3 regions of the Effusibacillus lacus genome follow, and region 1 is predicted to be linked to each of the others. Evidence: predicted binding sites of a transcription regulator. Region 1 holds the regulator's gene; each other region holds the start of a gene.

Region 1 (3,284 bases):
CGCTGTATCCGATCTTGCCTGGCACCCTGTTTGTGTTGGCTGGGATACTGGTCTACGGTGCAATGGAAGGTTGGGCCGCCTTCCCGCTTTGGTTTTGGATTGTGCAAGCTGTGCTGATCGCTTTAAATTTTCTGACCGATTGGGTGGCCAGCGTATTGGGTATCAAACGTGTCGGAGGGTCCAAACAGGCGATATGGGGAACGACTCTTGGGTTGATCATAGGACCTCTCTTGCTGGGTCCTATCGGAATTCTTGCGGGCCCTGTCCTGGGAGCCATTATCGGAGAGTTGATCCAGATGCGGCAAGCCGGTCAAATAGCGAGAGTGGCTGTCGCTTCCTTAATCGGTTTTCTGTTGGGTATCATGGTCAAATTTGTCTTGGTGCTGATCCAGATCACTTTGTTTGCAGTCCAAGTTTGGAAGTAGACAGGAGGCGTGAGTTTGAATTCACGCCTCCTTCTCTTATCTTAGGCGGGGTCAGAATGCGGAGAGTCGCAACTCCGTTCCAATCTGTAATTTGGCTGATGAAAGTCCGTTGGATTTCTTTATGTGATGAATGGCCTCGTGGACATCCTTTCCTGGATAGTGGGTCTTGGCGATCGACCACAGAGTGTCCCCCGGCTGAACTACAACAACTGCCGTTTCGTGGCTTCCATACACTTCATTTCCCCCCAAGAAGCTCGTGGACAACACCAGAAAGAAAACTGCCGAACCAAGAATCGCCACCCCCTTTACTTTCTGCTTGATCCTTTTGAAATGTATTGTCTTCATGGAATCGCTCCCTTGATCGAACGTTAGTTCTATTTGTATTAATATTATCCCGAACCCTTGTTCGTGTCAAGATAAAAATCGAACTAATGTTTGTGTTATTTTCCACATCATGTTATAATCCATTTAGTAAAGTCTATGAACCGTTTCTATTTCTAGTACAGTTAGGAGAGAGTTTCAATTATGAAGTTGTCCAAACGCCAACAACAGATTCTGGACTACATCAAAGACGAAGTCCGGAAGAAAGGGTATCCCCCGTCAGTCCGGGAGATTGGTGATGCGGTTGGACTTGCGTCAAGCTCCACCGTACACGGTCATCTGGCAAGACTGGAACAGAAAGGTCTTATCCGACGGGATCCGGTGAAGCCCCGAGCAATAGAGATTCTTGATATGGACACTCCCGTTGTCGCACATAATGCGTCAACAGTAATGGCTCCGATTATTGGGAAAGTTACGGCGGGCAGTCCCATCACCGCAGTTGAGAATGTCGAAGACTATTTTCCTTTGCCCATGAGTCTGGTAGGCGATACGGAGGTATTCCTTCTGACAGTGGAAGGGGATTCCATGATTGAAGCGGGGATTCACGACGGTGACCTGGTGATTGTCCGCAAGCAACAGACAGCCAGAAATGGCGAAATTGTGGTGGCAATGACGGAAGATGATGAAGCGACGGTCAAACGGTTCTACAAAGAAGCGGATCACGTTCGTCTGCAGCCGGAGAATTCGGCAATGGAGCCTCTCCGCTACAAGAACGTTATGATCCTGGGAAAAGTGATTGGCGTATTCCGGTACATCTCATAGAGCCCAACACAGTACGACCCCCCACCTCGTTGAGGCGGGGGGTCGCTGTATTACATAAATTAGTAGGTGGTCAGGTATTGGTCACGTTCCCATTCGTGCACTGCTGTGCGGAACATATCCCATTCAATCAGTTTGGCTTCCACGAAATGGGTCAAAGCGTGTTCACCCAGGGCGGAACGCATAACATCATCAGCCAGAAGTTCTTCCACCGCTTCTTTGAGCGACGCAGGCAGCGAATGAATTCCAGCTTTCTCACGTTCTGCCTCATTCATCACATAGATGTTGCGGTTCACTGCATCCTGCAACGGAAGTTCGTTCTTGATGCCATCAAGACCGGCTTTCAGCATGACAGCCAGTGCCAAGTAGGGATTGCAAGCAGGATCAGGGTTACGAACTTCGATACGGGTCGACAGTCCGCGGGACGCCGGGATACGAACCAACGGCGAACGGTTCTTCGCAGACCATGCAACGTAGCAAGGAGCCTCGTAACCGGGAACCAGACGCTTGTAAGAGTTGACAGTCGGGTTGGTAATAGCCGCAAAGCCTCTGGCATGTGCCAGGATTCCCGCCAGATAATGCTTCGCGGTCTTGGAAAGACCGAGTTCATCATTTTCATCGTAGAATGCATTCTCTTTGCCCTTGAAGAGGGACTGGTGGCAGTGCATACCGGAACCGTTAATGCCAAAAATCGGCTTCGGCATAAATGTGGCATGCAATCCGTATTTGCGGGCGATGGTCTTCACAACCAGCTTAAAAGTCATGATATTGTCGGCTGCAGTTACCGCATCCGAATATTTGAAGTCAATTTCATGCTGTCCAATAGCGACTTCATGGTGAGAAGCTTCGATTTCAAAGCCCATGGACTCCAAAGTCAGAACGATTTCGCGGCGGCAGTTTTCACCCAAATCAAGCGGTGCCAGGTCAAAGTATCCGCCTTTGTCATTCACTTCCATGGTAGGATTGCCATGCTCGTCAAGCTTTAAGAGGAAGAACTCGGGCTCCGGACCTACGTTCATCGCAGTAAAGCCCATCGCGTTTGCCTCTGCCAGCACTTTCTTGAGAATTCCCCGCGGATCCCCTTCAAACGGAGTGCCATCCGGCATGTAAATATCACAGATCAAGCGGGCCACTTTACCGTGTTCTGTTTCCCAAGGGAAGATCAACCAGGTATCGAGATCCGGGTAGAGGTACATGTCGGACTCTTCAATCCGAACAAACCCTTCAATCGAAGAACCGTCGAACATCAACTTGTTGTCAAGAGCCTTGTCCAATTGGGATACGGGAACTTCCACGTTCTTGATAACCCCGAGCAGATCGGTGAACTGCAACCGGATGTAACGAACATTCTCTTCCTTGACCATGCGCAAGATGTCATCTTTGGTAAAATGGTTTTTCAATTCGGTTTCCCCCTTTATTATGTATAGGCGGCATTTATTATGCCGCAAAAAGATGAGAATAATTTACTTCTTAATGAAAGAACCTTGACAGTTCCCCTTGTATCAAGGAGCCGGGCATTCCCGGGCGGCCTCGCAGGATCAGCTCTTTTTTCAACAAATCATGGAGTTCTTGGTCAGTGAGGTCTTTAACCTTTTGGGCTTCTTCCTGAGCTTTTTCTGTTACAGGCAACTCTGTCGGGACCGCTTGATCTCCCATCATTTTTTTGATTCCGGCCATATTGAGCCCTTGATCAATCAATTTTTTAATCTCAAGCAACCG
Region 2 (3,284 bases), on a different contig from region 1:
ACAGCCAGGTTGACTGACAACAGGGCCATGATATACAGATAGTTGGGGAGGCCTGCTTCCGAAGCTTTACCGGTAATCTGAATGATGCCTACAGGCCCGGCCATATCCTTGAAAGCAAACTGTCCGGTAATCAATTTCCCAAAGCCGTCAACCGTCAGATAGGTCAGAAAGCCTGTATGTTTGACCGCTTCGATGGTATTGGGAACAACGCCGCCAAATTGCTGGTAAACCGGGGTTCCACCGATGCTGATTCCTACCATGGGAGGCTTGTTCCCTTCCCGGACGGGAGTCAGCTGCAGATCCACCGTATTGGAATCGCGAAGTACTTGAAGGGAGACCAGCTTTCCTTCATTGGCCTGAATTTCTTTGGTAAAGTCTTCTTGGGTAACGATTTTCTTGCCGTTAATCGTGAGCAGGACGTCATTCTCACGCAGACCGGCTTTCTCTGCCGGTGAGCCACTGACCACCCCTGCCACGTAAACATTCTTGATCTTGTCGGTAGGCAGCCCGTAGAAATTGATCAGCAGGGCCAAGATGGCAATGGCACCGAGAAAGTTCATGATCACACCGGCGACAATTACCAGCATCCTGGCAGCAAGCGGCCGGTTATTGAAGTTATCCGGAGCGCTGGCCGCTTCCGGATTATCCTCGCCAAGCATTTTTACGTATCCGCCGATCGGGATCCAGTTCAGCCGGTAAAGGGTTTGTCCCCGTCTGAACTTGACCAGCGGACTTCCGAACCCTACTGCGAATTCTTCAACTCTGACTCCTGTGGCCCGCGCTGCCCAGAAATGTCCCAACTCATGAATGAAAATCAGGATCCCCAGGGCAAGCAACGCCATAAGTATATTCATTGGTTTGACTTCACTCCTTATCGAGTCTAGGGTGGACTCCGTTGATTCAATCTATGCACCATGCAAGATGGACATTCTGGCAAGAATTATATACGGTTAATAGTATACCATATGAGGGGGTGAGATGTATGGCTGCTGTCACACTGCGAATAGTGCCTTGCAGCAACAGACAAGAAATGGACAAAATCGTGGAAGCGGTAAAGGCACGGTTGGCGGCAGGAGAGCGGGTGGAGCTTGAGACCTGCTTGCATACTCCGAAATTGAGATCCCCTGTATACCAAACAGCAAGAAATTACGGCGGCATAATCAAAGTGGTTCTTCAGTTGGGTGAAATTGACCGTAAGTTGAAAATCCCCACTTATGCGGAAGATGTGGATCAGATTGAGGTCTCGGGCAACACGGTTGTTGACGAGGATGCAGCAGAATTCTTCCGTCGACACGAAAAGAACCTGATCAATGACCCGGTGAAGGTATTCAGGGACTTGCAGCAAAGCGGTCACCTGCTTCGCTATATACCGGAATACAAAGGGGCTATCGGTCTTGACCAGCACAGTCCCTATCACACGTACAGTGTTTTCGATCATATAATGGAAGCCACCGCCTATGTGGCGGGCACAAACCTGAAAATGGTCTGGTCCGTGCTGCTGCATGACATCGGCAAAGGGTATCCAGGCATCAAGCAATTCCTTGGCGTTGTAGTTGAACCATATGCATCCTATTCGAAAAAAGACCGTGTGGTGATTGAGAATGGCGAGCGGATCCGCGAAGGACTTGATTCGGGAGAATCCTACAGGGTAAACGGGGAGGCAATCCCCAAGCAGTATATCAGGACCGATCTCGTAGGACATTTCTACGACCATGAGAATGTAGGCGCACAGCTGGCGTTGCGAATACTCCCAAGAATCGGCTATACAACGGAGTTTGCCCATGAGGTCGCCGCACTTGTCCAACTGCACATGACGATGCCGCGGGATATGGACACGATCGCACCCAACGTGTTAAAAAAATGGTATGCCAAAGTGGGGCGGTATGCGTCCGATTTGATGATGATCCGGATGGCGGATGACAAAGGAAAATAAATGGGGTTCCCGGGCAGGACTGGGACCTTTTTTTGTTGAACTAATAATGCTACAATGAAATGTAACGCGAACGTTTGTTTGTGTCAATATAGATACAGGCGGTGGAGAAATGATTTCAACCGGTAACTCGGAAGCGATCCTGCAGGGACTGAATCCTGAGCAAAAGAAAGCAGTGCTGCACAAGGATGGCCCGTTGCTGATTCTGGCCGGTGCCGGATCAGGCAAGACCAGCACATTAACCAGGCGCATGGCGTATTTGATCCATGAACACCGGGCGGCACCCTGGTCGATCCTGGCCATCACCTTTACCAACAAAGCGGCCAGGGAAATGAAGCAACGGGTTGAAAAATGGGTCGGCTCCGCTGCGGAAGACATGTGGGTATCCACGTTCCATTCCATGTGTGTCCGAATCCTGCGCCGGGAAATTGAGAAAATCGGCTACACCTCTTCTTTCACCATTCTGGATTCGGCAGACCAGTTGACTGCCATCAAGCAATGCCTGTCCGATCTGAATCTCGATCCGAAGAAGTTCGAGCCGAGGTCCATCCTGGCCTCCGTTTCCGGAGCCAAGAACCGCCTGCAAGGCCCGCAGGCGTTTGCCAAACATGCGAAGGGATTGTTTGAACAGGTTGCGGCACAGGTCTACGAACGGTATCAGAAATTGCTAAGATCCAACAACTCATTGGATTTTGACGATCTGATCATGAAAACGGTGGAGCTGCTGGAAACGGATCCGGCAACACTTGAATATTACCAGAAGCGATTTCAATATATTCATGTGGACGAATATCAGGATACGAACCATGCCCAGTACAAGCTGATCAAACTGCTGGCGGGGAAACATCGCAACCTTTGTGTGGTGGGCGATTCGGATCAGTCGATCTATGGCTGGCGGGGAGCGGACATCTGGAACATCCTGAACTTTGAGAAGGATTATCCGGATGCGACTGTCATTAAACTGGAGCAGAATTACCGCTCCACAAAAAGGATTCTGGCTGCGGCAAACTCGGTAATCGAGAACAATACCCAACGGAAAGCGAAAAATCTCTGGTCGGAAAAGCCGGACGGAGAGCAGATTGTGCTGCACCGTGCCATGAATGAGCATGAAGAAGCGTACTTCATTGTCGACCAGATTCACAAGGCGCTTGATGAAGGGTTCAGCTACCGGGATTGTGCGGTTCTGTACCGAACCAATGCCCAGTCCCGGGTTCTGGAAGAAGTCATGCTCAAGTCCTCGATTCCTTATTCGATTGTCGGCGGCATTCGCTTCTACGAACGGAAGGAAATCAAGGATGTCCTTGCCTATCTGCGCTTGATTGCCAATTGGAACGACGATATTTCCCTGACCCGT
Region 3 (3,284 bases), on a different contig from region 1:
TATTACAATAAGTAATAATTGTATAGAATACTTTAGCTTACATAGATTATGCAAAAAAACTGCGGCCCATGTAACGGGCCGCAGGCATTCAGACTTTGAACTGTCCGGTCAGATTCTGCAATTCTGTTGCCATCTTTGTCAGTGAGGAAGCGGAAGATGAGATCTCTTCCATGGCAGCCAACTGTTGTTCAGTGGCTGCCGATACATTCTCGGCACCTGCCGCAACGCTCTCCGCCCCCTCCTTGACAGCCATGATCATATTGACTGCTTCTTCCGCCATCGCTTCGATTTGCTTCGCTCTTTCTGTCACTTCCCGGATCTGAGCGGTAACTCCGTCAATAGCTGACTGAATCTGACGGAATAAGTTGCCCGCTTCGCTGACAGACTCAATTCCGGCCGCGACTTCTTTCGTCAGTTTTTATTTGATGCCCTCTATCTTTACCACTCTCTTTAACGGGACTTGCCGGATACCATCGTAAGTCTGAAGGTGCAATTTCCCGTCTTTAATCAGCGGAGTCCCTTCCCAAACCACATCCTCATGGGGATCAAACAATGTGATGCGGATTTTATGTTTGTGCTGCATGGATTCCCCAAGAATATATCCCATTTGGCTCCATTCATCTTCGGACAGGATAGGTTGCTTACGTTTTTTTGATTCCTGCTTGGAACGTTCCATGAGTTCTCTGTGTTCCGGCAGCACGAGCCGCATCGCCTCAAAAATGTTGCCGTCGATAATTCGCATGGTTTCACCCCTGTTCGTTACATATAGTGTCCGCCAATCTTTTTGCTCCTCTCCCTCAATTGGCCCGCTTCCTGAAGGCTGACGGCCCGCATAATACTGGCCTCGCCATATTTGGTCCGAATCTCATCAACCACTCTCGATAAATCGTGACGTTTGCTTACATCATCCAACAACGACAACTGAAGGGTATTTGAGTGTTGCAACAAATCAAGCGAGACACTGACAGCTCTCACACCGTCACCGGTCCACCACTTGTCGAGTAACTCCAGCAAAAACGGATACAGATCATGGGGTTCATTCGAATAAAAATGGAGTGTTTTCGCTTTATAAAATCCACTTTGAAGCCTTTCATAAGTCAAGCCGAGACCCACACGCCGGCCTTTCTGGCCTGCAGATCTCGCTCTGCGACAGACCTCATCCAAAAGTTCTTGAATGACGATAATGATCTCTGTACGCTTATAAAAATCTTTGGGCAAAGTGGTGCGGTGCGAAATTCCCTTATGAGGCACATCATAGGAATCAGGATTCATCCTGGAATAGTCCCGCCCATGACTCCATCGATAGATTACCGTTCCCCACACCCCAAACCGATGCTGCAGTTTCACTTCCGGGATTTGTGCCACATCGCCGATCGTTCGTGCGCCAAACTCGTAGTATAAACTTTCCGCCCGGCGCTTGAGTCCCCACATATCGAATACAGACAAACGATGAAGCTTCGTGGGTACATCCTCCTCCGTCCACCATACAATCCCATCCGGATGTTTTTTGGCTTGTTTATTTGCCATCTTGGCCATCCATTTGTTGTAGGAAAGACCAATGCGGCAGCGGAGCCGGAACAGGTCCCAAATGCTCTCTTTCAGTTGGCGGACGGCCGTAATCGGATCCGGGAACAAAATCGACGGAAAGGGAAAAGCAAAAAAGGCTTCATCCACCGAAAATTGTTCATGCAAGGGGAACATGGATTGAATCACCTGTTGAATGCGAATGCTGGTTTCCAGGTAAAATTGCATTCGGGGTTTTACAACGGTTACTGTTGGACAGTATCGGAGTGCCTCTCCAAGCCGCATCGCATTTTCAATGCCGGCCTTCTTCGCCGTGGGGGTCGCCGCCAGGATCACACCGGATCTTCGCCCAGGATCGCCTGAAACCACAAGGAGGGGATCGGTGGAGTCATCATTCTCACGGCGTGCCAATGCATACTCGGGACGGGAGGCGACTTCACATGATGCGTAGAAACTCTGCATATCCACCAAACCATAAATCCATTTCATCGCTTGTTTCCCTTACCCATTGCTTCCATGCCCCCTGTAGCTCGGCTTCCGGCATCTCCAGTTGGATGATATGTCGAAGTAACGCGGTTGGGCGCATAAACTACCTCCTGAACCGAATAAATGTTCTGTGTTACTTATTATAGTGCCTGCCAACGAAAATATGCAAACACATGTTCTGGAAATTTGCTTGTTGCACCGATATCAAATGATTGTTACATAACCAAAGAAAGGGAATCCCTCAGTGAGGGACTCCCTTTGTTACCTCTGACAGATTGAATCGGCTACCACAAAATAATCACCGGTCCCCGCCTGTCTGTGCGGCGCATCATAGAATACCACAATCGTACTTCGTTCCTGGCCTGTCTGTGCGATTTCCGGTTGGTTGACTGCCAGATCCACATTACACGAAAGCGTCATAATATAGACGTTCTTGCGAATCAAATGGGCCGGCACATTGGCCAGTACAGGGATATTTGTCCTTCTCCACGCCTCATCTTGCAAGAGATTGTAGATTTGCTCCACTTTCTCCCGATCCCGCTCCGGCTGAACCCAACCAGGCCACTGGCGGGAGCGTTCATGAAGAACCATGTCCAATTTCAGCAGCTCTCTTATAACGGGAAGCTGTTGAGACTTTCGGGCCTCAAGGAATGCATGCAGATGCTCGTACAAAGCCTTCAAGCGGTGGCCCACCTTAAACAGGCAGTTGTCCTCCCAATAATCGGCAAACTGTTCAAAAAAGTCAAAGGGAGTATCAAATTCCTGGGCCATTATATATGGGAGCGAAACATCGAATTTATGCGAATTGCTGTAACGCTCCAGAATGTCTTCGATTCCTTTCAGCCTTAAAACGTCTTCATAGGAAAGCACATTGTTGCAGTAAATTTCATAGGGCGGCTCCTCACTCCAGACATATCCATGGTCCGCAGCCCGGATTTTCACTCCGACCCCCTTTAACATCTTCAGAAACCCCAGTTGAAGCTCGTCCGGCTTTAACGCATACACATCGTTGAAAGTCTTGCGAAACGACATGTAGTCTTCCTCCGGCAAACCGGCGATCAGATCAAGATGTTGGTGAATCTTGCCTCCCTGCCTGATTTTTGTCACCGTGTTCGAAAGCTTCCCGAAATTCTGTCTGCGCTGCACCAAAGCGTTGGTCAAATCGTTGGTGGATTGCACCCCGATTTCGAACTGGAAGAGGCCTTTCGGCGCATTCTCATTAAGAAAATCAACAATCTCGGGTTTCAGAATATCGGCCGTAATCTCAAAATGAA

What was found. The regulator LexA, encoded in region 1, represses DNA repair genes until DNA is damaged. The targets are predictions, from matches to a motif close to CGAACATATGTTCG.
Region 2: pcrA (DNA helicase PcrA) is a predicted target of LexA. The motif match lies at 2,001-2,014, and genes of this name have one in related genera.
Region 3: EFBL_RS07765 (DNA polymerase IV) is a predicted target of LexA. The motif match lies at 2,127-2,140, and genes of this name have one in related genera.

Annotation. Positions count from the first base shown of each region.
Region 1 is NZ_BDUF01000109.1:106,101-109,384, forward strand. Features, by position in the region: gene EFBL_RS18390 (DUF456 domain-containing protein) at 1-425, shown strand, start outside; gene EFBL_RS18395 (LysM peptidoglycan-binding domain-containing protein) at 477-770, opposite strand; gene lexA (transcriptional repressor LexA) at 948-1,568, shown strand; gene glnA (type I glutamate--ammonia ligase) at 1,628-2,929, opposite strand; gene EFBL_RS18410 (MerR family transcriptional regulator) at 3,036-3,284, opposite strand, start outside.
Region 2 is NZ_BDUF01000086.1:5,306-8,589, forward strand. Features, by position in the region: gene rseP (RIP metalloprotease RseP) at 1-854, opposite strand, end outside; gene EFBL_RS14830 (hypothetical protein) at 983-1,933, shown strand; gene pcrA (DNA helicase PcrA) at 2,043-3,284, shown strand, end outside.
Region 3 is NZ_BDUF01000033.1:42,106-45,389, reverse strand. Features, by position in the region: gene EFBL_RS07775 (hypothetical protein) at 89-310, opposite strand; gene EFBL_RS07770 (YolD-like family protein) at 419-742, opposite strand; gene EFBL_RS07765 (DNA polymerase IV) at 760-2,013, opposite strand; gene EFBL_RS07760 (B12-binding domain-containing radical SAM protein) at 2,272-3,284, opposite strand, start outside.